3 regions of the Paenibacillus sp. A3M_27_13 genome follow, and region 1 is predicted to be linked to each of the others. Evidence: riboswitches for the same ligand, from Rfam matches in the RefSeq annotation. Region 1 holds a riboswitch; each other region holds the start of a gene.
The links. Region 1 has a riboswitch for cyclic di-AMP ahead of NLX82_RS01025 (3D domain-containing protein). Riboswitches for the same ligand answer to the same signal wherever they lie in the genome.
Positions count from the first base shown of each region.

Region 2: it holds a riboswitch for cyclic di-AMP, as region 1 does, so the genes downstream of both, NLX82_RS17415 (TrkH family potassium uptake protein) here and NLX82_RS01025 (3D domain-containing protein) in region 1, are expected to answer to the same signal.
Region 3: it holds a riboswitch for cyclic di-AMP, as region 1 does, so the genes downstream of both, NLX82_RS08330 (hypothetical protein) here and NLX82_RS01025 (3D domain-containing protein) in region 1, are expected to answer to the same signal.

Region 1 covers NZ_JANAVE010000001.1:230,258-240,218, reverse strand. Annotated here, with positions in the region: gene NLX82_RS01040 (M20 family metallopeptidase) at 1-960, opposite strand, end outside; gene NLX82_RS01035 (ABC transporter substrate-binding protein/permease) at 1,109-2,572, shown strand; gene NLX82_RS01030 (amino acid ABC transporter ATP-binding protein) at 2,559-3,281, shown strand; cyclic di-AMP (ydaO/yuaA leader) riboswitch at 3,517-3,685, shown strand; gene NLX82_RS01025 (3D domain-containing protein) at 3,692-4,360, shown strand; gene NLX82_RS01020 (polysaccharide deacetylase family protein) at 4,559-5,365, opposite strand; gene NLX82_RS01015 (NADH:flavin oxidoreductase/NADH oxidase) at 5,671-6,693, shown strand; gene NLX82_RS01010 (PspA/IM30 family protein) at 6,781-7,449, shown strand; gene NLX82_RS01005 (DUF350 domain-containing protein) at 7,581-7,988, shown strand; gene NLX82_RS01000 (DUF4178 domain-containing protein) at 8,013-8,519, shown strand; gene NLX82_RS00995 (DUF4247 domain-containing protein) at 8,533-9,288, shown strand; gene NLX82_RS00990 (SRPBCC family protein) at 9,474-9,926, shown strand.
Region 2 covers NZ_JANAVE010000004.1:244,490-254,450, reverse strand. Annotated here, with positions in the region: gene uvrC (excinuclease ABC subunit UvrC) at 1-1,991, shown strand, start outside; gene NLX82_RS17420 (CPBP family intramembrane glutamic endopeptidase) at 1,960-3,690, opposite strand; cyclic di-AMP (ydaO/yuaA leader) riboswitch at 3,952-4,104, shown strand; gene NLX82_RS17415 (TrkH family potassium uptake protein) at 4,514-5,854, shown strand; gene NLX82_RS17410 (potassium channel family protein) at 5,962-6,639, shown strand; gene NLX82_RS17405 (LysR family transcriptional regulator) at 6,645-7,550, opposite strand; gene NLX82_RS17400 (succinate dehydrogenase cytochrome b558 subunit) at 7,777-8,451, shown strand; gene sdhA (succinate dehydrogenase flavoprotein subunit) at 8,545-9,961, shown strand, end outside.
Region 3 covers NZ_JANAVE010000002.1:403,152-413,112, reverse strand. Annotated here, with positions in the region: gene NLX82_RS08355 (Nramp family divalent metal transporter) at 1-831, shown strand, start outside; gene NLX82_RS08350 (GNAT family N-acetyltransferase) at 911-1,801, opposite strand; gene kdpC (potassium-transporting ATPase subunit KdpC) at 1,968-2,696, opposite strand; gene kdpB (potassium-transporting ATPase subunit KdpB) at 2,716-4,746, opposite strand; gene kdpA (potassium-transporting ATPase subunit KdpA) at 4,784-6,460, opposite strand; gene NLX82_RS27705 (potassium-transporting ATPase subunit F) at 6,612-6,689, opposite strand; gene NLX82_RS08330 (hypothetical protein) at 6,873-7,268, opposite strand; cyclic di-AMP (ydaO/yuaA leader) riboswitch at 7,384-7,556, opposite strand; gene NLX82_RS08325 (glutathione peroxidase) at 8,023-8,508, shown strand; tRNA gene NLX82_RS08320 (tRNA-Leu) at 8,654-8,736, opposite strand; gene NLX82_RS08315 (urease accessory protein UreF) at 9,005-9,742, shown strand.

The sequences.
Region 1 (9,961 bases):
CGATACATTTCCGATATCCATGGAGCCGTGATCTTCGCCTTCTGTTATATCTTCTTGTGAAATGCCAGCCTGCACCAAATTTGCGGTAAACGCATCGGAAAGTACACGGTTCGTGACCATTTCATCATAAGAAGTCTCATAATTGGAGGTCTCCAAACGACACCCGGCCTGTAAAGCAGCTCCTTCAGCAATTTGAATAACACGGCGAGTCAGCGGGTTCAGTTCTTGACGTGTAGTGGCTCTCACATAAAATTGGGCTGAGGCGTAATCAGGAATAATATTGGCTGCTTGCCCACCCTGATTAATGATCCCATGGATACGCACTGTACTTTTTACTTGTTGACGGAACGCATTGATGCCATTGAACGTTTGAATCACAGCGTCCAGCGCGTTAATGCCTTCGTGCGGGCTGGCAGCCGCGTGAGCAGATTGACCAAAAAATTCGAATTGTACAGCATCAATCGCCAGTGATTTGCCTGATTTTTCGTAACGGTCATAAGGATGCGTCATAAGTGCGATGTCGCAATCATCAAACAATCCGGCAGCGGCCATAGGGACCTTTGCACCGCGTGTTTCTTCGGCAGGTGTGCCATATACCCGTACTTCTCCACCAGTTTCGTCGATGATCGACTTGAGGCCGACGGCAGCACCAGTACTCATCATACATATCAAATGGTGCCCACAGGCGTGTCCTAGACCTTTCAGAGCGTCATATTCTGCCAGAAAAGCGACAACCGGTCCGGGTTTTGCAGATTTGTAAGTTGCAATAAAGGCTGTTTCTATGCCCAATACAGGTGCCTGGACCTCAAAACCGTGAAAAACCAGTTCTTCTTTTAAACGGGCAGCGGCCAGAAATTCCTCGTTTCCAAGTTCAGGATTTGCGCCAATAAATAACGAAATGTCCTTAAACCGTGGGGCATGCTGCTCGATGGTCTGTTGAATGGTCTGTTTAAAATCCATGCTGAAAACTCCTTTATATAAGCTGTAATGTAGGTACTGCGTTAGGTATGCTGAAATTGTACTATAACATTCATTGCATAATCATGCATATTCATTTATAATGACACAATCTTATTTATTATAAAGAATTTAAGGAGAGAAAAAAAGATTGAAAAAGGCATATCGTTTTACCGCCCTGGTTTTGACGGCGGTTATCTTGCTGTTGACTGGTCTTCCCATGCTCAATGCATACGGAACGGAAGCAAAGCCACAGAAAAAACTTGTAGTGGGCATGAGTGCCGACTTTCCGCCGTATGAGTTTCATAAAGTCATTAACGGTAAGGATACCATTGTTGGGTTCGATGTGGATATCGCCAAGGAAATCGCCAAAGATTTGGATGCGGAGATGGTCCCTGAAGACATGAGTTTTGACTCTTTGCTGCCTGCTCTGCAAAGTGGTCGTGTAGACTTGGTACTGTCCGGTATGACACCAACGGATGAACGCAGAAAGAGTATTGATTTTTCGGATGTATACTATCGCTCCAAGCAAGTCATCATGGTACGCCCAGAGGATAAAGACAAATATCCGACGATGGATGCTTTGAAAGGCGAGAAGATCGGAGCACAAAAGGGAAGTATTCAGGAAGAGATTGCTCAAAAAGTGCCCAATGCCTCTGTAACTTCACTGGATAAAATATCTGACCTGGTACTCCAGCTGCGGACCCAGCGTGTGAACGCTGTCGTGATCGAAGATACGGTTGCTAAAGGATACACGTTAGACGGTACCGTAACCCTTGCCAAGGCTGTGCCTGAGGATGCGGGAGCAGAAACAGCTGTAGGTATCCGTAAAGGGAATGCAGAATTGCTTGCTTCTGTAAATAAAACGTTGGCTCGCCTGAAAGCAGACGGGTCGATTGAGAAGTTTTCCACGGAAGCGAGTGCACTTTCTGCGGATCGTCAGGTTTCTTCTAATAACATTGTAGATATTTTTTGGAAATACCGCAGTTTATACGCTACGGGTATCGGCTACACCTTGTTGCTGTCTGCGCTCGGAGTACTGTTCGGATTCATCATTGGTCTGATCATATCCTTGCTACGTATGAGTGGAGTACGCATCATTGAGTGGTTAGGTACCACTTATGTAGAGATACTGCGTGGCACACCTATGCTGGTGCAACTCATGATTATTCACTACGGGGTTGCTTTGACGCTGGGTGTCAATTTTACTCCACTCCAGTCTGGTATAATCACATTGTCTCTGAATAGCTCGGCATATCTGGCTGAAATTTTCCGTGCAGGTATCCAGGCAGTAGACCGTGGACAGATGGAGGCTGCCCGTTCATTGGGTATGGGACGAGGCAAAGCTATGCGTCATGTCATTTTGCCGCAAGCGTTTAAATCTATTTTGCCTGCTATCGGTAATGAGTTTATTACGATCATTAAAGAATCATCCATTATTTCGACCATTGGGATGGTGGATATTATGTATCAGGCCCAGGTCATTAAGAACATTACCTACGAAGGATTAAGTCCGTTCGTAATCGCAGCCGCTATTTATTTTGTAATGACATTCAGCTTGTCTAAGCTGCTGGGTTTATGGGAAAGGAAGTTGAGAGCCAGTGATCACCGTTAAACAACTGCGTAAATCGTTCGGCAAGAATGAGATTTTAAAAGGCATTGATATAGATATCGCCAAAGGTGAAGTCGTCGTCATCATCGGTCCCAGCGGTTCGGGGAAGAGTACGTTTTTGCGTTGTATGAATCTGCTAGAACAGCCTACGGACGGGGAGATTTTGTTTGAGGGCGAGCCGATTACAGCTCGTGGTCATAATATTAATGTAACCCGGGAGAAGATGGGGATGGTGTTCCAGCATTTTAATCTGTTCCCGCATAAAACAGTGTTGCAGAACCTGACGCTTGCACCAACGCAGGTTAGAAGACAGTCAGGGAAGGAAGCGGAAAAAATTGCGCTAGAACTCCTGCGTACCGTAGGGCTTGAGGATAAGAAGAATACCTATCCGAACCAGCTATCCGGTGGTCAGAAGCAACGTATTGCGATTGCGCGTGCTTTGGCCATGCAGCCGCACGTAATGCTGTTCGATGAGCCGACTTCTGCATTGGACCCTGAAATGGTTGGAGAGGTTCTGGATGTAATGAAGAAGCTCGCCGAAGGCGGCATGACCATGGTAATCGTGACGCATGAAATGGGCTTTGCCCGCGAGGTAGGCGATAGAATTATCTTTATGGATAACGGTCAAATTGTAGAGCAAGGTACACCAGAGCAGGTATTTGGTACTCCAAGCCATGATCGCACCCGTGATTTTCTTGCCAAAGTATTGTAAGAAAGTGCTGATATGAGCTATAAAAAAGCCCTCCGTTTGACGGAGGGCTTTTTCTTTTTTTTGTCACCATTTCACCATATTTTCGTAACAAATATTCATTTCTTGGTGACAAAATTGTAACGAGTATAGTATGATGTTCAAGGTTCCCAACATTTTCATGCGGATAAGGTTACAAAATTGTGATATTATGCAGTAAGCCAAAACTTACCGGGACAGCATGCGGTTATGACAAACGCTGAATGCTGGGCCCAAACTATGGGAAGTGCGGGGGACGTAACAACGGCAGTCTTTCCGAAACGTCATAAGACGATATGGAATATGCCTAGGGGTGAATTGCACAAGCATAGGGCTTCTCCTGAGTCCGAATCCGACAGCTAACTTCGCAGGCATAACAGAGGAGGTACATATCTTTGAAACATCTAAAACATATTGGAAAAAACATGAAATTTGCGGTGCTTGCCGCAGCCATTGCAGGGCTGGCACAGACAGCTGGAGTAGCGGATGCTGCTTCGCTTCATACTGCCAAAGATGGCGATACCTTCTTTTTGCTTGCTCAACGTTATGGAGTATCAGTGGACGAGCTGACGAAGGCGAACCCAAACATTGCCTCTAACAATATATATGCAGGTCTGCAAATTAAGGTACCTGGTGAAAAAAGTGTGAATGCAGCTTCGGATTCGAAGCCTCAGCTTCTTACGGAGAAAGCACCAGCGAATGAGGGGCCAACGATTGAAGCGTGGGGCAAAACATTTAACTATAGCAAAATAGTTGACGTTAAGGCTACTGCGTATTCTGCCGCAGCCGATGAGAATGGTAAATGGGGAGCAGTGGACTACTACGGCAATCCGCTTAAACTAGGTACAATTGCGGTAGACCCGAACGTCATTCCGATGGGCACGAAAGTGCTGGTTACAGGCTATTCCCACCCAGGTTTGCCGGATCATTCTTTTGTAGCTGTCGCTCGTGATCAGGGCAGCGCCATTACAGGAAAACGGATTGATATCTTTATTCCTGGCAACAAATCATTTGTGAACGACTTTGGATTTCAAAATGTGAAGCTGTACGTTATTGATAAATAGCATTATACGTATATATGGTTTAATTAAACATAATATATATTATGTAAACTTAATGCCTGTATCCTACCGCATATAACTAGGTCAGACTCTTATCAGGTCCTATCCATAAAAAAGGCTGTCTTGACGAGCAGAAAACTTCTGCTGGTAAGACAGCCTTTTTACGTTGCTTTAGCTTGTAGCTCAATCATAAACATATGGTTATTTCTGTTCCGATGTGTGGAGTAGCCGGGGGACTGTCACAAATTTGTAGCCCTTAGCTTTTAGAGAGTGAATTAGACCCGGCAGAGCTTGGACAGTGCCTTGCAAGTTGGAACTTTGACCTCCACCTGCGTGCATTAAAATAATAGAGCCAGGCCCAGTAGCTGGGATCACATTGCGCTGAATTTGTGTTTTACTTAGTCCCTTCCAGTCGAGAGAGTCTACATTCCAATTGACAATCATGTAGCCATGACGACGTGCCCACTGGATTTGAGGCTCCGTGATTTCACCGTAGGGTGGACGAATCAACTTGGGGCGAAAACCTGCGCTGGCTTGTAAAATACGTTCTGTTTTTGTAATCTGGTTGCGAAAGCGTTCTGGTGTGGCCTTCCTAAAATCCGGATGAGTATAGGAATGGTTTCCTATAGCATGGCCTTCACGGATAATACGGCGTATGATCCCCGGATGCTTTTCCGCACGGTGACCGACGATGAAAAATGTAGCTTTGATGCCATTGGCGTGTAATACGTCCAAAACCTGCGGCGTATACCTAGAATCGGGCACATCATCAAAGGTTAGGGCAATTTGGCGGGTGTGTGGGCCGCACATTTTAAAAATGTCCGCATGTTTTTTTCGCAGCATTGCTAATGTAGGAGTTGCTCGATCTGTGCTCTGTTGTACAGAAGAAGCAACAGCTGCTTCCTTGGGATGGGGCGTTCCGATGTTGGGAGGCGCATCCGCGTGAACGGGTAAACTTGAAAATGCTAGTAACAGTGCCAAGCCTGGCAACACTCCCCTGTACGGCATATGTATCCCCCCTTTCCGTGCAGTGATACCTAGTGGTGCTCTCGACTATTATGTACCTGTCCTATTAAAAATATGCTGGTTACCAAGTTCGGCTCATAAACGACTGGAAAGAAGTCCACGATGAAACGATTATCAATGAAGATGATGGAGCTAAACGCACATATTCTCTTAAACATGACCGAAAACAGGAGCATTTTCGCAAGTTTTAGCCTTACAACGAATTCGGTATACCGTGACAGCTGGTGTATAATGGGGATGCAATTCATAATTATACAGACATGGAATTGAAGGAAGGATGGATAAAAGTGACCGACTTGTTTACTCCTTATCAATTAAAGGGGCTTTCTTTAAAAAATCGGATTGTCATGCCCCCGATGTGCCAATACAGCGTGGAGGCCAAGGACGGAAATCCAACGGATTGGCATCATGTCCATTATGTGAGCCGGGCAGTAGGAGGCACTGGACTTATTATTGTGGAAATGACAGCGGTCCATCCGGATGGACGTATTACAGATCGTGATTTGGGTATTTGGAGTGACGAACATATTCCTGCATATCGTAAGATTGTAGAGGAAGTTCACAAGTATGGTGCCAAAATTGGCATTCAACTAGGCCACGCTGGACGCAAGGCTGAAGATGCTGAGCAACCTGTAGGTCCTTCCTCGATTCCTTTTAGCGAACGCTTTAAAGAGCCGCACGCCTTAAAGACAGCTGAAGTCAGGGAACTGGTTCAGGCATACAAAGAAGGCGCGCGCCGCGCGGTGGAAGCAGGTTTTGACACGGTCGAGATACATGGCGCTCACGGCTATCTGATCCATCAATTTCATTCGCCTTTAACAAATGCCAGAGAAGATGAATATGGGCAGGATTTGTCACTGTTCGGTGTTGAGGTCATACATGCTGTTAAAGAGGTTCTTCCTGCTGATATGCCTGTGCTTATGCGGATATCTGCCAAAGAATACGTCGAGGATGGATATAATGTGGAATACATAACAGGCGTAGGGGAACGATATCGTGATGCGGGTGTGGACATTTTCCATATCTCTTCTGGTGGTGAGGGTCCGATTGGTTCTGGCGGAGGCCCGTCTGCGCGTGCCGGCTATCAGGTGGATTTGGCTCATACCATCCGTGAAAAGCTGAATGTACCTGTAATTGCTGTTGGCTTACTGGATGATTATGAGGACGCCCGTCGGGTTGTTCAGCAGAAAGAAGCTGATCTGGTAGCAATAGGCCGTGCCATGCTGCGTGATCCCTATTGGGCGCTGCATGCATCGCGGGAGCTAAAAGTACAGGCCGACATCCCAGAGCCTTATTTGCGCGGCTTTTAGATATTTTTGAAACCCTCTTTGCAAAGCTTGCGTAAACATGTGTACAGAGCTTAAAATTTAAGCATTCAACTCTAGGAGGAACTTCACATGTCTATTTTCAAACGATTAAGAGATCTTACGATGTCCAACATTAACGCCATTATTGACAAGGCAGAAGATCCAATTAAAATGACGGATCAATACATTCGTGATATGCAAGAGGACCTGGAAGATGCAGAGAAAGCGGTAGCCGCTCAAATTGCTATTGAAAAGAGATTCAAACAGCAATACGAAGAACAGGCTGCTTTGGTAAAGAAACGCGAAGAACAGGCACATACCGCTGCAAAAGCACAAAATGTAGATCTGGCTCGTCGCGCGCTGGAAGAAAAGAAATCTGCTGAACAAAAAATGAATGAGTTCAAAGCTGGTTACGAACAGAACAAAGCTGCAGCCGATAACCTGCGTGGCAAGCTGGATGAAATGCGCAGACAGCTGACAGAAATGAAAAACAAGCGCGAGACACTGGTTGCCCGTTATAATGCAGCTAAAGCGCAAACTGAAATTAACAAAGCTATGAACGGTTTTAGCTCTGATACGGCAACTGGCGGATTGAAGCGTATGGAAGAAAAAATGCTGCAAGCAGAAGCACGTGCCGAAGCGAGCAACGAAATGTCTTCTAAGGAAAAATCGTTGGATGAGGAGTTCAAAGAGCTGGATAAGAAAAGCGCCGTGGACGATGAGCTTGCCGCTTTGTTGAAGCAATACGAAAATAAATAAGAACATTTTAGCAGTGCCGCCAAGTGTGATTGCTCAGGAAGCGAAGGAGAAACGTTTTCTCCTTCGCTTTTCCCTGCCTGGAGGCGTAAAATATTATATGAAGGTCAAGAAGATGTGGAGGATGGTATGAAATGCATTTTTTAGAAACGATGAAAGCAATGCTTGTATGGACTGGTGCGGGGGCTATTTTGATCTTCGCATTAATGTATGTCGACTCTTTATTTACGAAGTATAAGGATTTTGCCGAAGTGAAGGCTGGAAATATGGCCGTAACGGTACGAATGATTATGAAGTTAGTTGCACAAGGCTATATCTTGTCAGGCTCTATCGCTACAGCTAATAATTTGCTCGAAGCGCTTGTGTATTCTGTGATCGCCTTTGTCATCCTGCTTGTTTTGGAAGTTATTGTACGTCTGCTGTTGCGGTACTGGGCTCAGTTTGATCTGGATAAAGGTACACAGGAAGGTAAAATTGGTTTCGGTCTGTTTTCAGGAGCGCTGCATCTGGTTGGCGCCTTGATCATTACAGCATGCTTCTAGGCTAAGAAAGGCAGGAATATAACCATGGGTGTGTGGAAACGAATTTCAAATCTATTTGCTAAGCCGGAGCCGCCAAAAGCAGAGAAAAGCATGCTTCACTTAAATCCAGGTGATATCTGTGAAGTGTCGCTTGTCACCTATGAAGTGGTAGGTCGTGTACATAATCGTGCCCGGAATGCCGTTGTTTTGACGCTTCAGGATGGTAATCAAGTCAGTTATCTTCATATTGAGGAACGGGAAACACTGCAATTCGGACTATATCAGGCCATCGACGGCAGACTTGACAACCCCGAGGAAGTGCCGACCATTTTAGAGCTGGATGATACAACGTATCATTTGGAGGAGCAGTATTCTGGGCATGTTACCGTCATGGGCCGTGCTCCTTTCCGACAGGGTGGAGAGCAGCATGTGTGGCAGTACCAGTCTGATGATTACCATCTGTTGCGGGTAGAGTGGCAGGACGGTCGCTTTATGCTTTATGAAGGAGAAGAAGTGATTACCGGAGACGTCAGGGTTATTCGGGCGAGCTAGGAGAGGGTTACACATGAGCAAACGCACCTGGCAGTATGCATTAAAGGTCATTGTGGCGCTGAGCTTGTTCGTATCCGTGTTAAGCGGCTGCGGCGCGCCAAGTGTAAAAGATACGTATCCGTTGGAATCGGTTAGTGGCAGCGGAAACTCGACCTCGTATGTATACCGGGCAGCTGGCAAGACAGTCCCGGAAGTAGCGGAGGAATTGAAAGAACAGCGTACACCGGAACAAATGTCACCGCAGAGCAATGAGCGGATGTTTCTGGTATATAGCGATGAGTGGTACCATTTGCAGCAAGATCCAGCTAAGAAGGAAGATACACTCATTGAAATTGACAGTAAAAAGTATGTCGAACAAAATTACAGTTCAAGCTTTCTAAAAGGATACTTAACCGCAACTGTACTGGATGCTCTGTTTGATTCATTGCGTGGTTCAGGCTCCTATCGAGGCTACTCCAGCAGAGATGTATACCGACCTTCTCAGGGCCAATATCGTGCTCCTACGGTGCAGGAGAAAAAGGCGATTCCGCCAATTACGGTGGAGCGGAAAGGTTCGGTTACCCGTAGAGGAAAGAACTCGGATTCTAGCGTTGGATCAAGCGGAAGTTTGTTCGACAGAGGGTCCAGCAGTTCACCAAGCAGAGGCTCGATTTCACGTGACCGGAGCGGCAGCGGCGGTTCCAGCATATTTGATTCGCCGCGTAAATCTTATAGTAAGCCCAAAACACGTAGCGGTTCAGGTAAAATCAGCCGACGAAGTCGACGATGACGGGTATCGTCAATTTATTTGAAAACAAAAGATTTGCGGAACTGTGGTACTGATGCACAGTTCCTTTTTTATTTTTAGAGATGATGTTGGTGATCATCTAGCGGCACAGCCAAACCTACACTTTTATGGATATAATAATGTAGAGATAATCAAAACTTTGTTTGATTGAAGGGATTGAAAATTAAATGGTACTATCTATTTCTTGGCCAGATCTTTCACAAAGACCATTTAATCTAATGGTGGAACGAAAAATGGAGTGTTCTCCGAATGTCCTGTATCAGGCTTGGACGAAGCAGTTTGACAGTTGGTTTGCAGCCCCAGGATCAGTATTAATGGAGGCTGAAGTGAACACGACCTTCTTTTTCGAAACGCATTTTGAGGGGAAGCGTCATCCACATTACGGAAGATTTCTAAGACTTGAGCAAAACCGACTGATCGAGCTGACTTGGATTACTGGCGAAGGCGGTACCAAGGGAGCTGAAACAGTTCTCACTGTTGAGCTTAAACCTCGCGGTAATGGCACGCATCTTTACTTAACGCATGCAGGTTTACCAGACGAGAATTCAAGAAACCAACATGAGCAGGCTTGGCCGCTTGTACTTGAGCAGCTCGACAAAAGGATGATGCCAGATAGATAATTCAGAAGGTTCCAGGCTAAAACTGCAACAAGAGG
Region 2 (9,961 bases), on a different contig from region 1:
ACCTGATGAAGAATAGCGAAGGCACCATTATTTATGTCGGCAAGGCCAAAGTGTTGAAAAACCGGGTCCGTTCCTATTTTACAGGTAGCCATAACGGCAAGACGCAGCGACTGGTTTCCGATATCCGTGATTTTGAATATATCGTTACAGGCAGTAATATGGAGGCGCTCATTTTGGAGTGCAACCTCATTAAAAAGTACCAGCCGCGCTATAACGTGCTATTGAAGGATGATAAAACCTTTCCGTATTTGAAAATTACGAACGAGGCACACCCTAAGCTGGAGGTGACCCGTCGCGTTCTGAAAGATAAAGCAAAATATTTTGGACCGTACCCCAATTCCTACGCGGCACATCAGACGAAGAAGCTGCTGGATCGTATGTATCCGTTACGCAAGTGTGGTGTGATGCCCAAGGAAGTGTGCCTGTATTATCACATGCATCAATGTTTGGGGCCTTGTGTGAAAGAGGTGAAGAAGGAAACGTATGAGCAGATTGGTCAGGAGATTGGTTCCTTTTTGAGCGGGGGACATGAGGAAATTAAAAAGGATCTTCAGCGTAAAATGCAGGAGGCCGCAGAGGAATTGTATTTTGAGCGGGCCAAGGAGCTGCGAGATCAGATTATCAGCATCGACGCGATGATGGAAAAGCAGAAAATCACCACATCGGATGCGAAAGATCGAGATGTATTCGGTTTTTCAGTAGATAAGGGCTGGATGTGTGTACAAATCCTATATGTCCGCAAAGGTAAAATGATCGAGCGCCATATGTCGACTTTTCCTTTCTACGGTGAGGCTTACAGTGATTTTATGTCCTATGTGACGCAATATTATAGTGACAACCCAGCAGTGCCGCAGGAAATATTGCTGCCGGATTCTCCTAAGATGATGCAGGCGGAACAGGTCAATGTCGATCAACCGGTTGCGGCAGAAACTGCACTTCACAGTGCACCTACAGCCGATGCTACCGGACAGACAGATGACAAAGCGATACAAACGGAGACAGAGCATTCTGCTGACTCATTGCTGGTGGCTGAAGAACGAGCAGCTTATGCAGCAGCAACGAATCAAGGTCAAGTTGGTGACCAAGATGCAGAGATAAAGGAAACAGAAACCCAACTATCCGGTGGACTGGAGGACCCAGCTACGGCGGCTCTCGCTCTGGCTGAATGGTTGGATGTTAAGGTACTTGTACCGCAGCGTGGACTGAAAAAGCAAATGACAGGCATGGCGACGGAAAATGCACGTGTTGCTTTGGATGAGAAGTTTAAGCTGATCGAGCGGGATGAGGAACGGACATCCAAAGCTGCAAGCAATCTCGGACGTGCCATTGGGCTGGATAGCTTGCACCGGGTGGAGGCGTTTGATAACTCCAACATCCAGGGTTCCGATCCAGTCTCCGCCATGATCGTGTTTATTGATGGCAAGCCTGCCAAGAAGGAGTATCGAAAATATAAGATCCGTTCTGTGCAGGGACCCGATGATTATGAAACGATGCGTGAGGTTATTCGGCGTAGATATGAACGTGTGCTTAAGGAAAATCTGGAACGTCCCGACTTGATCGTTGTGGATGGTGGACGTGGACAAATTAAGGCGGCGACCGATGTACTGCAAAATGAGCTGGGTTTGTTCATTCCTGTGTGTGGTCTGGTGAAGGATGCCAAACATAGAACTTCCCAACTATTAGTGGGAGAGTCCTCTGAGGCCGTGACACTTGCACGCAATAGCGAAGAATTTTATCTGCTGCAACGGATTCAGGACGAGGTTCACCGTTTTGCCATCACGTTCCACCGCGAGCAACGCGGCAAATCTATGGTGACTTCTCGGTTGGACTCTATTCCAGGCATCGGCGAGAAACGGCGTAAGTTACTGCTCAAGCATTTTGGATCACTCAAAAAAATAAGAGAGGCCAGCGTTGAAGAATTCCGGCCTCTCTCTATTGGGGATAAGCTTGCGCGTCAGATTATAGCTGCCCTTCGGGAGGAGGAGTCGTAGAATACGGCTCCTCTTTTTTAATAGGTTCAAACATAATTCGATTTGGCTTTTTAGGACTAAACCAATAAATGATGTAACCCACAATGGCTGGAAGTAAGATCCAGAATAGACCAGCGCTCACATTCACAGTGTCTCCCAGACTCATTACACTAAGCCCCATTAGAATGCTGTCAAAAATAACGTGGCTGAACATGGCGGCAATAAAACCGTAACGCAGGAACACAAAACTGAACAGCAAGCCAAGAAAAGTCAGCTCAATAGGTCTGGAAATCACCGGATAGATTGGATAAAGTGTATGTCCCAGTGCCCAAATCAGCGTGGTGATCAGACAAGCAACAAAAGTGTTTTTCACTATTTTTTTGACCATCGGAATACCAAACAGACGGTAGACAGTCTCTTCTCCAATACCTGCCATCCAGGCCATAATCGGCAGTAACCATGGATAAGCCATATTGTAAGGGGATTGCGTGGCATCTGTTGTGGAGAATGTATTAAATGTGCGCTCCAGTATAAAGAATAAGATGGATTGTACCCCGAGTAAAATAAAGGCCCACAAGTAGCCAACATACATACTGCGAAGCACATACAGCCCGTAGCCCGGCTCTTTCGCACGCGGCCATGCATTCAGTCCAACCTGACGCATAAGCCCGTCACCGCCGACCAAGGAGAAGTAGAGCGCTACTGCCATGAAGAAGGTAACACCAATCTGGAACACCATAAGAAATATAAGCATGCCCTTACCGCCTGCTTCTGCTTGCAATAAAGGCAGCATGTTCATTGTCCCAGCTATACTTGCAATAAAGTATATAACGGACAGAACAATGCCGCGTACAAATGAAGTATGTCGTCGGGTGAGTGACGCATACACAATGGCAAGAACACCCAGCACAAAGCTAAATAGGGCATAACCCGCATAGGTCATCCAATTCGCCCAAAATGTTTGCTTTTCGATATAATCGGTATAGGACGACGGGGCCGAAAAGCTTTGAGAGAAGGAGCGAACATCACCGTCTTCGAAAGTAAAAGCCAATGTAAGTACCGAGGCGCCGATTTTTTTATCGTCTACGGTATACTTTAATCCACCTTCTTTTTCAGTGGTGGCGAGCTTCAAGTCCGACGGCTTAAAACCAAAGCGCTTAACCCATACTGCGGCCGCCTGCTCCTTGGCTTCAAGCGTCATGCCGTCCTCAGCTACACGTATAAGCCTGTTACGTGCTTCTTCATCCGTAGAAATATCAGCCTGTGTGTAATTGGTACTGGAGGTGATCCGTTTAAAGCTAACGACCTTCCCAGTGGATAAATCCACATGAATTTGCAGTTTGCTTTTCGCTGAGGATTCAGGCAGATCAACCCGAAAGGTTTCGTAAGGGTAATTTTTCTTCCATGTACGGTCGTACTGTTGAAGCAGTTTTTCTCTAGATAAATAACCGTACAAATCTGTTTCGGCCTGATAGGTCACGACAGGCTCCTCTGGCTGTGATTCAGTATAGCCCAACTCGGAGCGGGCAAAGTCCAATGCGTGTATGACCGCTTCTTGTTTGCTGATGACCTTTGCGTTCATTACTGATTCTGGACTCGGATTACTAAGCGAGGGAATAAGCAATTGAAAGATAAAAAAGCAAATCAGGCCAATCCCGCCCAGCAAGCCTAATTTTTTGAAGTTGGCCGTGAGCACGACCGGTTTCCCGATAGGATTCATGAGTTTCCTCCTTAATCTGTAAATAAGAACATCCATTAAAGATATCATACTGCACAGGTTCCCGCCAACAGACCAGCGATATTCATGAAAATAGAGTGAAAGCACTTTAAAGTTCCAATAAAATAAGATAAGCTGCGATTAAACGATGCCCATTCGCAAAATAAAGCCAATTTCACGTTTTTTCGGCGAAATCGGTTTTGTGATCTGGATATAGAAGGATTATAATCTTGAGGCAATGCCTATAAAATACATAGGTAATGATATACAGTTGAGCCGAATTTCTATGAGAAAACGGGGGAACCATGTTACTGGGGTGAATTTTACAGCCGATCCTGCTGGATTGGATGTGTAAATAGGGCATACTGTGCTGCCCGAATCCGTCAGCTAACCTCGTAGGCTATGAGCAGGAACCAAGTCAGGCACTCGGTTTTCCGGTGTCTATTTTTGTGCGTATAAAAGTGTTTGGATTGGTTAGACCGCTGCGGGTGCAGATTATTCTTCCGATTGCTGTTATCCCCGGATTTTTTGATTGTATAACCCCTTTAATGGTTAAAATCCGGAGATAAAGGCAAACGCTTCGCTTCTTCAGAACAATTCTGCTTCCTTCGCTGCTGCCCGCCAATAGCACAGGGGGCAGAGTAGTGCTTGACATGCATTCTTCCTGTATTCAGGGAATGCTAATTATAGTTACTAAAGGTTTGGAAAAATCAAAAAAATTAGGGGCAACGACGATCGGAAGATCAAATGGAACGCGTAGCGGGCTTACACCGTATTAAATCACTGTTTTTATAGTTTTAAGGATTAGGAGAGAAGTGATGAATAGATGAATCCCAATGCAAGCTGGCTCCGGCTTTCTCCACCGCAGATATTCGTTGCGGGTTTTGCCATTATCATTCTAATAGGTAGTTTATTGTTAATGCTGCCGATCTCCAATACAACAGGAAAGCCACTTGCGTTTATAGACGCTTTGTTTACTGCCGCTTCCGCGACCTGTGTTACAGGGCTTGTCGTAAAGGATACGGGGACCTTTTTTACAACCTTTGGTCAAGTTGTTATCGCTGCGCTCATTCAGATCGGCGGCCTGGGCTTTATGACTATGGCTACCTTGATCGCGCTGGTGTTCAAACGTCGGATTTCCTTACGGGAGCGCCTCATTTTACAGGAAGCGATGAATCAGACCTCTGTCGAAGGAATTGTCGGATTGATTCGTAAGGTGCTGCTGTACTCGCTGGTCATTGAGGGCGTATGTGCTGCAATATTTGCGATTCGCTGGTCGTTTGATATGCCTGTAGGCAGGGCGATTTATTTTGGGATTTGGCATGCCATCTCCATGTTTAACAATGCTGGTTTTGACTTATTCGGGCACTTTCGCAGCCTGACAGGTTATGTATATGATCCGATTGTTAATTTTACAGCTATGTTCCTGATTATTTCAGGCGGAATTGGTTTTGTAGTGATGTCGGACCTGGCAGAATATCGCAAGCGCAAGAGACTTTCCTTGCATACTAAGGTGGTACTCAGCATGACGGGCGCTATGATTGTAGTCGGCACGCTCGTGATTTTTGTATTTGAGTTTACGAATCCAAAGACTCTTGGCTCGCTTGATTGGGGGGGGAAACTGCTGGGATCTTTATTCCAGTCCGTAACCCCTCGTACCGCAGGTGCCAATACACTGGACATTGCAGGCTTGCGGCAGGCTACGCAGTTTTTTATCATCATACTCATGTTTATCGGGGCTTCTCCTGGCTCTACTGGAGGCGGGATTAAGACCACAACATTCGCGCTGCTCATTGGAGCCGTGATTTCGATGCTACGGGGGCGTGAAGATATTGTGCTGTTCAGGTACCGACTTGCGCAGGGACGAATTTACAAGGCTTTGACCATTACACTGCTGGGGCTGCTGTTCGTGATCGGGGTGACCATGATTTTGTCGGCAACCGAAGATCATCATTTTCTGATGATCTTGTTCGAGACGGTGTCTGCGTTTGGTACGGTGGGGCTGTCGATGGGGCTTACACCTGATTTGACAGTCATAGGTAAGCTGGTGATTACCCTGACGATGTTTGCAGGTAGACTGGGGCCACTCACGCTAGCTTATGCACTGGGGCCGAAAAAGGGTAAAGAATTATATCGTCATCCGGAAGGCAAAATGATTATAGGATGAATCATTTCATGATATGTAGTATACATTTCGTTGATTTAATTATTTCAGGATTTTTGCAAAATCCTCATTTATGAAATTGATTCAGATAAGGGAGTTTTCGAGTAGATATGAAAACGCAGCAGTTTGTAGTTATTGGCTTGGGACGGTTTGGCTCAAGCCTGGCTTTGCAATTGGTGGATATGGGGTGCGAGGTGCTAGGCATTGACCGGAATGAGGATGTTGTGGACAGTATGAGTGAGATGTTGACACATACTGTCGTTGCGGACGCTACCGATGAAGACTCATTGCGATCACTGGGCATCCGTAATTTCGATTGCGGCATTGTTGCTATTGGTGATGACATTCAGGTAAGCATCCTGACCGCCATTTTGCTGAAGGAGCTGGGTGTGAAAAAAGTCGTAGCCAAAGCCATATCTGTGCTGCACGGGCGTGCGTTAGAGAAGCTCGGTGTGGACCGGATCATTTATCCAGAACGGGATATGGGTATCCGGGTGGCTCATCAGCTAGTCACGCCTAATTTGCTCGATTATTTGGAGTTGTCCAAAGAATACAGTATTGTGGAACTCAATGTACCTGCATGTCTGAATGGCAAAACGCTAGCAGAGCTAAATGCCCGTACTCGCTTTGGTTGTAGTGTCGTGGCGCTTCATACGGCGAACGGTATCCTGATCGCACCGACGGCTATGGATCGGCTAAAAGCAGACGATATTATGGTCATCATCGGCTCGAATGACAATATCGGTCGCTTTGAGGATGAGGTTGTTAATGTCAATGAAGAGGGCTAAACCCTCTACACCATACGATAGCCTGCAAACGACGCACGTGTCTCGCTAATCCAGCGTCGTGCTGTCGGACCGAGATCGGTCGTCTCCGAGTAAATGAGGGAGGTCGTTCGGCGTGTCTCCTTCAAATCGGGCAAGTATAATGCAGTGAGTCCATTATCCCGTAATAGTTCGCTGCGCAAATAGGATTTGGGTAGCAAGGCGGAAGCCTTACAGGTTGGAAGCAGGCGTACAATTGCCTCGAAGGAGTCGATTTCCATGCGGATATCCGGCATGATGCCGCTGCGCTGGAATAAGTCATCCGTCAGACTGCGGTACCAGGTTCCTTTGGAGAATATAATCATCGGCAATCCTTGTAGATCTTTCATCGAGGCCGTTCCTGTCTTGACGGTTAATTCATGTCCAATGGGAACAACAAGCTCCAAATGATCATCAAATAGCGGAATGCAACGCAGTCCGGCTTCATGAATGGCAGACCCGACAATACCGGCGTCTGCTTTTTTATCACGTACAAAGGCGACGATTTCATGGGTTTTACCGGTGAGCAGCTTCAGCTCGGTTTGAGGATGCTTGCTCATGAAAGCTTCGACGAGGGTAGGCAGCGTCGTTTGGAGTGTCGTGAGGCTTGCACCGAGTGTAAGCATACTCTGGGCTTCATTTTTGTGCTGGGACAGCTTTTGTAAAAAGCGAAGCTGTCGTTGCCGTTGCTCTAGTGCGAATGTATAAACAAATCGGCCAGTGGACGTAATTTCGAGCCGTTTGCCCCGACGATCAAAGAGATTCACACCCAGCTCTTCCTCCAGCTTGGCAATTTTGCGAGACAGGGCAGGTTGGGACAGATTCAGCAGTTTGGAGGCTTTATTCAGGCTGGACTGCTCGACAATGACGGCAAAAGCGTTCAAATCCTCAAACAAATCATCCACTTCCTCTCTATATGCAAAAAAGACATAATAATTAATACGTATATTGCAATTCCATTATAAGCCGAAAAGGAGTAACATGAAAGCGACACAAGATGTTCACACTTTTGTTTTTCCTAATAAGGGACACCTTGTTGGACATTTCCTGTCGGGAACTGTCATTTTATATGTTATATTACTATTGAAAACGCTATTATTGGGAGAAGGGAGCATGACCTAGATGAGAGGATTTTATTCCAGAAAGCTGCATTCGCTTCTTGGCGTCATTCCGTTGGCTCTATTTTTTGTTGAGCATTTGGTGACGAACTTCACAGCGGTGGAGGGCGGCAAGGAAGGATTTAATCGCAGCGTGGCCTTCCTGAATGGTTTGCCGCTGGTTATTGTGCTAGAAACGTTATTCATCTACTTGCCATTACTGTTCCACGGGATTTATGGCTTGTATATCGCTTATCAGGCTGACCCGAATGTCAAAAGGTTCGGCTATTCACGTAACTGGCGCTTTCTGTTCCAGCGTATTTCTGGCGTCATTACATTTGTATTTATTATCTGGCACGTATACGACACACGCTTTCAGGTAGCTCTGGGTAAAGTAACTCATGAGGAGCTAGGCGGCGTTATGCATGGCATCGTGACGAACCCGGTTTATTTCATTTTGTATTTAATCAGTGTCGTTTCGGCATCCTTTCACTTTGCTAACGGACTGTGGGCATTTATGGTCAGTTGGGGGATTACTGTGGGACCACGTGCGCAAAAAGTATCTTCTTATATCTGTATGACCCTGTTCGTGGTGGTGTCTATCGGCTTCATCGCTTCCCTGCTTGCATTCCGCAGCGCGGAATTTCAGGAAACGGCAACTGCCTTGGTGCAATGCAGCGCTTTTAAACAGCTACTGTAAATGAGTCATATCCATTATACATCGTGTTGAGATTCTATTTTTAAACGTAAAAGGGGATTTGGTTAAAATCCTGAAAAAAAGGAGTGAGCAGAAATGGCAGCATCCAACATTATTGTCGTGGGCGGCGGTCTGGCAGGTCTAATGGCTACGATCAAGGCGGCAGAGGCGGGAGTTCACGTTCATTTATTTTCTTTGGTTCCGGTCAAAAGGTCCCACTCCGTTTGTGCTCAAGGCGGCATCAATGGTGCGGTAAATACAAAGGGTGAGGGAGACTCACCCTGGATTCACTTTGATGATTCGGTCTATGGCGGGGACTTTCTGGCCAACCAGCCTCCGGTAAAAGCGATGTGCGAAGCGGCTCCAGGGATCATTCATCTCATGGACCGCATGGGCGTCATGTTTAACCGGACACCGGAAGGACTGCTGGACTTCCGCCGCTTCGGCGGTACCCAGCATCATCGGACCGCCTTTGCTGGTGCGACGACAGGACAGCAGCTTCTGTACGCTCTCGATGAGCAGGTACGGCGCTGGGAATCTGCTGGTTTGGTGACCAAGTATGAAAATTGGGAGTTTTTACAGGCTGTACTGGATGATGAAGGCATCTGTCGAGGGATTTGCGGGCAGGATTTGCGTACGATGGAAGTGAAGACTTTTGCAGCGGATGCAGTTATTTTGGCGTCTGGTGGCCCCGGGATTATTTTCGGTAAAACCACGAATTCCGTCATTAATACGGGCACAGCTGCTGGTGCGGTGTATCAGCAAGGCGTACGCTATGCGAACGGTGAGTTTATCCAGATTCATCCGACGGCTATACCAGGGGATGACAAGCTGCGTCTCATGTCCGAGTCGGCACGGGGAGAAGGCGGTCGTATTTGGACGTATAAGGACGGTAAGCCATGGTATTTCCTCGAAGAAAAGTATCCGGCTTACGGAAATCTGGTCCCTCGCGATATTGCAACACGTGAAATATTCAGTGTATGCGTTGATGATGGACTGGGTATTAATGGCGAGAACATGGTCTACCTCGATCTGTCCCACAAGGACCCGAAAGAGCTGGATGTAAAGCTGGGCGGAATTATTGAAATCTATGAAAAATTCGTCGGTGACGATCCGCGCAAAATCCCGATGAAAATATTCCCGGCTGTTCATTATTCAATGGGCGGCATGTGGGTCGATTACAATCAGATGACGAATATACCGGGCTTGTTCGCGGCTGGTGAGTGTGAATTCCAATATCATGGTGCGAACCGTTTGGGTGCGAACTCGTTGCTGTCAGCCATTTACGGCGGGATGGTAGCTGGACCTAAGGCTGTGGAATATATCAAAGGCTTGAAAAAATCTGCACAGGATATAGCTACTTCCGTATTTGATGCGGCAGTTAATCAGCAGACGGAGAAGTATGAGCGTATTTTGCATATGGACGGAAAAGAAAATGCTTATGTTCTTCATAAAGAGCTGGGCGAGTGGATGACGAACAACATGACTGTGGTTCGTTATAATGACAAGCTGG
Region 3 (9,961 bases), on a different contig from region 1:
GGTTTTCGGGCATTGGAAACACTTGTCATTGTGCTGATGGCGACGATTGCCGGCTGTTTTGGCATTAATCTCCTTTTGGCACAACCGGAATGGGGCGGCGTATTGGGCGGCTTTGTACCTGACTCGCAAATTTTGACGAATCCAAGCATGCTGTATATTGCCATCGGTATTATGGGCGCTACGGTAATGCCGCATAACCTGTATCTGCATTCTTCTATTGTACAAACTCGCAAATTTGAGCAGACTTCAGCAGGTAAACGGGAAGCTATTACATTTGCAACTTGGGATTCCAGTATAGCGCTGATGTTCGCTTTATTTATTAATGCCGCCATCTTGATCGTGGCAGCTGCTGTATTCCATACGGCAGGAAGAACAGATGTAGCCGAAATTAGTGATGCCTATTATCTGCTTTCGCCACTACTGGGAACCACACTGGCGAGCATACTATTTGGGGTGGCGTTACTCGCCTCAGGTCAAAATTCAACCGTTACAGGCACTTTAGCTGGACAAATCGTGATGGAGGGCTTTCTCAATCTTCGTCTTTCACCTTGGTTGCGTCGTCTGGTGACCCGACTCATCGCGATCATTCCAGCGGTTATCGTCACTGCAATCGCAGGTGAAAAAGGTGCGGAGGAACTGCTTGTGCTGAGCCAGGTCATCCTGTCCATCCAGCTTCCCTTTGCCATCATTCCATTACTGCTCTTTACCAGCGACAAAAAGATTATGGGTGAATTCGCAAATAAAATGTGGCAAAAAGTATTAACCTGGATCGTGACCGCTGTTATTATCATCTTGAATGTAGTGCTCATCATCCAAACGATTTCAGGTTAATCGGTAGCCAATATATGAATATATTAAAAAGGTATCTCACTTGCCCCAATGGCAGCGAGATACCTTTTTTTTGTTCATCCTATTTTATTTGTCCTGTATAAATTAAATTTTGTATAGCACTCACATAATAATGAGACTCGGCAGAAATCTCAAACCCTATTGACCGATAGAGGTTCAAGGCACGCTCATTTTGCGTAACTACTCCTAGTCGAATCTTAGTGTACTGCTTGGCAAGCAAGATTTTCACCAAACAAGCAAGAATTTCACGGCCATACCCTTTGCCTTGGTATAATGGATGTACACAGAAATCATGAATAACAGCTGTATCCGTATGAACATGATTGACTCGAATCATTCCGACCGGTGTCAGTCTATCTACAGCGAGGTAAGTTACACGTTCTGGTTCTCTCGTATGCTTAAAATAGTTCTTTGTGCAAGACTCGGAATCACCAAAAGCTTGCGATGAACATTCAACCATAAAATCAAAATCCTGATCTTCTTCTAGCCGCAAAACTAAGCCGGATTGATGTAACCTATCAGATTGGAACCGATTTAAATTCATGGAGAATTCAGACGTACTAAAGTTGGCCCCCAAGTGCTTCACACAATCTATTCCAGGTATTGAATTGGACGGGATTCTGATGCGACATGCTTTGATGCCTTGTAATTGTATCTCAGCTGCAGCATTGTACATTAAGGTGCGGAATACACCCTGGCGCCGATAATTAGGATGAACCATAGCGTTAATATTAGCTTCGATTTCATCTGATGTATACCAACTGAGATAGCCAATCAACTGGTTGCCCAATTGGCAAAGGATCGCTTTATCTCCACCATTTTCTTTAAGGCTTTCTATGCCCACTCTTAAACTTGATCCGTCGAAATTCTTGCATAGTTGTTCCAACATTCGTATTCGAGCAATCTGATGATCTGAAAAATCATTCATTTTAAAAAATTTATAATCTTGCATATTATTGGTTACCCTCATCAAGAAGAAACCACGCAGTTTATGGACGAGTAGGCGCTGTCCTTCTATAGTCTGTCCGCTTATTCATCGTTACCATTTGGACCGCCTCCTTGATCATATATGAGTACTATTTTAACTTAATTATCAGACAAATCAATTTATTATATTCTCAACGCTTGGCAGGCTCTACCTTCATTTGCTCCTTAAGCGCGTGATTCAGCTTGAGCACGTTCACACGTGGCTCGCCGAACACCCCTGCGCTGCGGCCTTCTGTCTGCTCCTGCACCAGTGCTCTCAGTCGATCCTGCGGGATACCCGTCAAGCCACTAATGCGCGGAATTTGCACCCGTGCCGCCTGTGGCGAGATGTGCGGGTCCAGACCGGAGCCGGAGTTCGTAATCAGGTCCACCGGAACCTGACTGACGGGTACATCCGGGTTATGCTTCTGCCAATCCGCAATAGAGTCCTTGACTCGCTGTATCAAGGCTGGATTCGACGGCGCGTAGTTACTTGAGCCTGAACCAGCCCCATTGTAATCAACGCTCGATACCCGACCTTGAAAAAACGCCGAATCGGCAAAGGACTGCCCAATCAGTTCGGAGCCGACCACCCGCCCCTCCGCGTCACGAAGCATACTGCCGTTTGCTTGCTGTGGAAACAGAACCTGTGCTACTCCTGTACTGGCTAGCGGATATGCCAAACCGCACAAGAGAATCATCAGCACTGAAGTTCGCAAAGCCACTCCAATAACTGCACTTCCTCGCATCTCTTGTCTCTCCGGTTGTCCTTCTGACACTGTCCCGGTCCCTGTACGTTTGTTATGACCTTGCCCGCCAGATTCGGCTTTTTCGTGCGCAGTAAATCTGCGTCCAGACATCATCCGATAAAAACCACTCATGTCGCTCACCCTTTCTGCGCTAAATCCACAAATGCACCAGCAAATCAATGGCCTTAATGCCGACAAACGGTACGACCATACCGCCCAGACCGTAAATCAGCAAATTCCGTCCCAGCAGGCGATCCGAGCTCATCGGCTTATACTTCACGCCCTTCATGGCCAGCGGAATCAGAAGCGGAATAATAACCGCGTTAAAGATCAGCGCCGACAAAATAGCGGACAGCGGGGAGCCAAGCCCCATGACGTTCAAAGCGCCCATTTGTGGAATGGCCAGCATGAACATCGCCGGGATGATGGCAAAATATTTGGCAACATCGTTTGCAATGCTGAACGTTGTCAATGCTCCGCGCGTCATAAGCAGCTGCTTGCCGATCGCGACCACCTCAATAATTTTGGACGGATCGGAATCCAAGTCCACCATATTAGCCGCTTCTTTGGCCGCGACTGTGCCGCTATTCATGGCAAGACCGACATCCGCTTGCGCCAGCGCAGGTGCATCATTGGTGCCGTCTCCGGTCATAGCAACCAGCTTACCCTGTTCCTGCTCACGTCGGATAACCGCTATTTTGTCCTCCGGCTTGCTCTCAGCTACAAAGTCGTCCACACCCGCTTCTCGTGCAATTGTAGCTGCTGTCAGTGGATTATCTCCGGTACACATGATCGTACGGATACCCATTTCCCGAAGCTGATCAAACCGTTCCTTCATGCCTGGCTTCACTGTATCCTTCAGATAAATAATGCCGTATATCTGATCATCCAGCGCGACTGCCAGCGGTGTACCTCCTTCAGAGGCTACCTGATTCGCTTTTTCCTCCAGATCAGCTGGAACACTGCCGTTTTGCGAGACGATCCATTGCCGAACAGAATCCACCGCGCCTTTGCGTACCTTTCGTCCATCGGCCAGATCCAGACCACTCATCCGGGTCTCCGCCTTGAATTCGATAAAGGTTCCACCTGCTGCCAAGGATGCATCCAGCGTATGCTCCTGTTTGCGCATCAATTCGAGAACCGAGCGACCCTCTGGCGTCTCATCCTTCATAGAGCTAATCGCTGCCCACTTCACTAACTTTGCCTTCTCCACGCCCTCTACAGGCACGAATTCACTCGCCATTCGGTTCCCGAAGGTGATTGTACCTGTTTTATCCAAAATCATCGTGTTGATATCCCCAGAAGCTTCTACCGCCTTGCCTGACATGGCCAGCACGTTAAACTGGGTGACCCGGTCCATACCGGCAATCCCGATGGCTGACAGCAGTCCTCCAATCGTGGTTGGAATCAGACAGACTAGCAACGAAATCAGCACAGGAACAGGCAAATCAATGTTAAAATGACGGGCAATCGGCGCTAGCGTAACCACTACAATTAGAAAAATAATCGTTAAGCTAATCAGCAAAGTGTTCAGTGCAATCTCATTCGGCGTTTTTTGCCGCTGTGCGCCTTCCACGAGCGAAATCATTTTATCAATAAATGTCTCGCCCGGCTCTGTCGTAATCCGCACCTTAATCCGGTCACTGACCACTCGCGTCCCGCCGGTTACCGAGCAAAAATCACCACCCGATTCCTTGATGACCGGAGCCGATTCGCCCGTAATTGCAGATTCATCCACCGAAGCCAGACCTTCAATGACCTCACCATCGCTTGGGATCATTTCGCCCTGGGAGACAATAACCACGTCCCCCTTACGCAATTCGGTTGAGCTAACCACCTGAATGTCATTTCCGATGAGCTTGTTAGCTTGCGTATCCTGCTTGGATTTTTTTAAAGAGGCAGCTTGTGCCTTACCCCGCCCCTCCGCGAGCGCTTCGGCAAAATTAGCAAAAAGCAACGTAAACAACAGAATAACAAACACGGCCAGGTTAAAGCCCAATTCCTTGCCAGTTCCAAAATAACCGGGAAACAGTAACATTAGCAGCACGACCAATGTACCGATCTCCACGACGAACATGACAGGATTTTTCATCATAATCATCGGATTTAATTTTATAAAGCTATCCTTGATCGCATGCTTCAAGATGCTTCTGTCCAGCATGTGTTTGCGCTGTTCCTTCATGATCAAACACCCCGTTCATCCATTCTCATTTTCTTCTTCACATGGTCAAAAATTCAGCAACAGGTCCCAATACGATGACGGGTAAAAAGGTCAACGCACCAATCAGCAGCACGACCCCGATCAGAATGGCTCCAAATAACTTGTTGTCCGTACGCAGTGTCCCCGTCGTCACCGGAGTCGGTGCTTTGGCATTCAATGAAGCCGCCACAGCAAACAATGCAATCATAGATACATATCGTCCGAAGAACATAACCAGCCCCGTTGTCATGTTCCAGAATACGTTGTTATCCGAAAGACCTTCAAATCCCGAACCGTTATTTGCAGCAGATGACGCATATTCATAGAGCACCTGAGTCAACCCGTGATAGCCAGGGTTAGTGACCGCGTCGTATCCCCAATGACTCATAAACGCAAGCGCAGTTGGGGCGAGAATGAGGAACGGATGTACCAAAATGGCAATCGCGATCAGCTTCATTTCCTTGCCTTCAATTTTCCTTCCCATAAATTCCGGAGTTCTCCCGACCATCAGTCCGCATATAAACACACCCAGAATCGCATACATCAGCATATTCATCAGCCCGACACCCTTGCCGCCAAAAATGACGTTTAGCATCATTTCTCCCAAAGCAGCCATGCCACCCAGTGGGGTTAGTGTATCATGCATATTATTGACCGAACCTGTCGTTGCCGCTGTTGTGACCGCAGTGAATAAAGCCGATTGTCCAATGCCGAAACGAACCTCTTTCCCTTCCATGCTTCCTTGAGAAGCATCCACACCCAGTGTCTGGATTAACGGGTTACCTGTCTTTTCAGACACGTACGTAATAGATAGTAAAATAAGAAACAATACCATCATGGAGCTAAAAATAATCCAGCCCTGCTTACGATTACGGGCAAACAGTCCAAAGGTATACGGCAACGAAGCCGGCATTACCCACATTGCCAAAATTTCCAGCACGTTCGTCCAAGGACTTGGATTTTCAAAAGGATGCGCAGAGTTAGCTCCCGCATAACCGCCTCCATTCGTCCCCAAATGCTTGATGGACTCCAGAGAAGCAATGGGCCCCATAGAAATCTGCTGCTGTGTTCCGCTCAGCGTCGTAAGATCCGCCGTAGGCTGTAGCGTCTGTGGTACCTTCAATCCAACCAGCACCAGCGTAAGCACAAAGGCCAGCGGCAGGAAAATCCTTATAATGGCTTTAATAAAATCTTGAAAGAAATTGCCCATCCCTTCACCGCGCCGCGTCAATCCTCTCATAAAAGCCGCAGCAACCGCAAAACCGGAAGCAGCCGAAGTGAACATCATCATCGTGACGAACGCCATCTGTGTCAGATACGTAAGCCCGCTTTCTCCGCTATAATGTTGGAGATTCGTATTCGTCATAAAGCTGATTACCGTATTAAAAGCTAGTGATGCTTCCATATTACTGTTTCCAGCCGGATTACCAGGAAGCATTCCCTGTAAACGCAACAGCAAGTAGCTGATCGCCACAAGCACGACATTCGTTGCAATGAAACTCATAACATACGTAGTCCAACGCATGCTTTCTAGCTTCTTCAATCCTACTATCTTATAAATCAGCTTTTCTGTTCCGCCAAAAATCCGATCCGTCCGATTGGGTTCATTCGAGAATACATGATACATATAGGTGCCCACTGGCTTTACCAAGAGCAGCAATATGACGATCACAATTCCAATTTGAAGCAGCTCCATCCTTTATTCCTCCTTCAAAATGCTCCTGCGTTTGGAACAACAGACCTGCTTCCAGAGCACCAATTGTGTGCACACGTTTGCGAAAACCCGCTACCTATGATGCTTAATATTCAGATCTGTTGTTCCCGCCCGCTCTATCCCCTATAGCTGACTAGAACTTTTCAGGGTTCAGGAGTGCGTAGATTAAATACATAAACACAATAGCCGTAAGCCCAAGTATAACGATCATCCTCTTCGTCCTCCTTTAGAGGTCTGCGCATCACACCAGCGTACAAACAGCAGTATCACTCCATAACTCACAGCCATGACGAGCAGCATGTATATATCCATCATGTTTATACCCTCCGTATCGGTCCTCAGATCGCCATTCTTATTTGATCATAAAATCATAAAACAACTATGTTATAAGTGCTTATCCGTTCAGCAGAAAACCCACCTCTCCGTTCAATGTGTAGATCACATGATCCGCTCCCAATCCCCGATAAATTCCTTGTGGATTACAGCCGTGCGTAATAACATAGATCGATTCCGATGTTAGCGGCCGACATATTTGCAGGAAACGGCACGTCAGATTCAAGCTGTTCTCGAACAAATACACACTACCAATTTCTTTTTTTGGAAAATTCCATTTTCCCGCTTGCATGGTATTGATGCGGACAATGTGCTCCACACCCATTTTTTTGAGCTGTCGTTCCTCCTGGGCGCTATTCGTGAGAACTGCAAACGCCAATTTTTTGAAAATAAGCAATTTCACAAAACTTCTGCCCGCTTCATTCGGTGCAGTGACAATAATTAACCGACCTTCCATCAGTAGCTCCTCTCCCGGTATAAAAAGACAACAAAAAGAAGCCGAAGGAAAAAGGCTTTCCTCCGGCTTCTTACATATCCATGATAAAATAAACCATGGCTGCACACGGCGGTTTGTTGCCTCTCCCTGTACGCTTACGAGGTTAGCTGTCGGATTCGGACGTGAGAGTCGCCCTATTTCTGGCACTTGACCTGAAAATTCACCCCATGAGACACACGGCTTCCGAAGCCGTACAATCTCGATTGGTTCCCCCGCTTTTGCAACTGCAAAATTCAGCGCTATAGACATTTCGTTGTTACTTCATTCAAGTTAATTTGAAATTACGTCTTGAATCATACACCCGCGCATGGAAGACTGTAAAGCTCAACTGCGGGGTTATAAATCGGCCTTTAGAGCCTAGGATATTAATAATAGCGCTTACAATGCAACTATGCTTCTCACAGCTCCTTCAATCTCTGTTTTTCATCCCTTTTCGAAAATGACAAGCATGTCAATATTGGCGTAGGGTAGAGCGTTTTTGGCCTTTTTTTGTAAAAAGAGAAGAAAATACGCTATATGTACCAGCTAAACACCGATTGAACCCGCTTTTATAAGAAGAAACACCTTAATTCGCTCCATTTGCGGTGCGATTTACTGTTTTGAACAAAATACGATTTTACAGCGGCTAAAGGCTTGATATAGCTTTTCCAAACTTGCAACCTTGCTTTTAATTGCTTACAATTTAATTGCTGAATATTGAATAAGGAGAGATACTATGACCGTTTATGAATATGATGCGCACACCCTGCAAGGGAAAAAAATTCCGTTATCCACATATGAAGGGAACGTTCTGCTTATCGTGAACACTGCCAGCAAATGTGGGTTAACCCCCCAATACAAAGCGCTACAAGAGCTATATGACCAGTACCATGAACAGGGGCTCGAAATTTTGGGATTTCCCAGCAACCAGTTTGCCAAACAAGAGCCAGGTTCCAGCGAGGAGATTTCCGAGTTTTGCCAGATCAATTATGGTGTTACCTTTCCGATGTTCGCCAAGACAGATGTCAATGGCGATCAAGCGCACCCCTTATTTCGTTACCTGACCCAAACTGCTCCGGGGGTATTAGGGTCCAAAGCGATCAAATGGAATTTTACTAAATTCTTAATTACACGAGAAGGTAACGTATTTAAGCGCTATGCACCGCAAACCACTCCAGATAAGCTGGCGGGAGATATAGAGAAGCTTTTGCAGCAAAACTGACATCCTTCTTTATCACAGTTAATAAACGACCGGTTGTCTACCGTTGTTCTGTGGCTAAAGGATATAACGAAAAATGCTTAACAAAAAAAGCATCCCTTCACGTAAACCGTGTCAGGATGCTTTTTTAACTGAGTATTGCATATAATGCGGTCGAGAGGACTCGAACCTCCACGGGCGTACGCCCACTACCCCCTCAAGATAGCGTGTCTGCCATTCCACCACGACCGCAAATCATAATGTAATGAGGCAACAGATTTATTATACTCTCTCATCAACTATTTGTAAACAAAAATATAATAATTATTTTATTTGTTATTTTAACTAACATATATGAGCGATAAGAATATTTAATTTGACACAAAAGCTATTTAAATGTAAATATATATTACATATATTTCGAATATTTTTCGTTATCCCCAAGTAAAAAGTAAAATAACATAACATAACATAAGGATTCACTTCGAGGAGGCGAACCACCTTGCATAAAGGCAACCGCTTGCTGAACTATGCATTATTGTTGGACCCTTCCCTACCTGTTGGTGGCTTCACCCGTTTTAACGGACTGGAGAAACTATCGCGTAACGGACATTTGAACAGTCTACAAGACCTGGAACATTACATGCTGGATGATTTGTATCCTCAATTTACAACCGTTGACGGCATGGCTATCAAAAGTCTGTATGTCGCCATCCAGCAGAATGACAGTTGGCGGATCGCCCTCATTGATAAGATGCTGCATACCCAACGTCCCTCCTGGCAGCATGTGAAGGAGTTTCGTCTATCCGGTCAGCGTCTGCTCAAGCTCGCTAAGGCTCTTTATCCTTGGCTTGAATTTGACCAGTTGGAATCTATACTCATTCAATACAATGCGATTGGCACACTCGCTACCGTTCACACCTGGATTAACTTCCTCCTCGGAAACGATGTAGAACAGACCGTTCACGGCTATCTTAGCGCAGCAGTGTCCTTCTGTGTGGAAGATGCCTTCAAACTACTCAATCCTCCTTATGAGGAAAAGAACCCTCTTATGGAGCGTATGACAAGCGAGCTCCTCTCTGCCTGGAAGAAGCTTAACCAACCTGAGCCAACTGCATCTCAGCGTCGCTTTCTTCACAGACATTGGTCCAGCTCCTACATCACTCTACCTCTTTATATGAGCCATAATAACCAATTGGATGAACCTAGACTGTTTTCCTCCTCAGGTCTATTCAAACGCCTTCCAGCATCCCCCTGATGCGTCGTTTCGCCAATGTGGTCACAACACCAAAAACACTCTGTCCCTTTCCTCAGGTGGCAGAGTGTTTTTTATCCACATATAATCGCAATTCACAGCATTAGCAGACTCTAGACGGATTATCAGAACCACCTAGCACTTAATTAAGTAATTAATTCAACAAAATGACGCATTTACGATTGTAAAAACACGTATAAAAGTGTATCATAGTGTTAGATG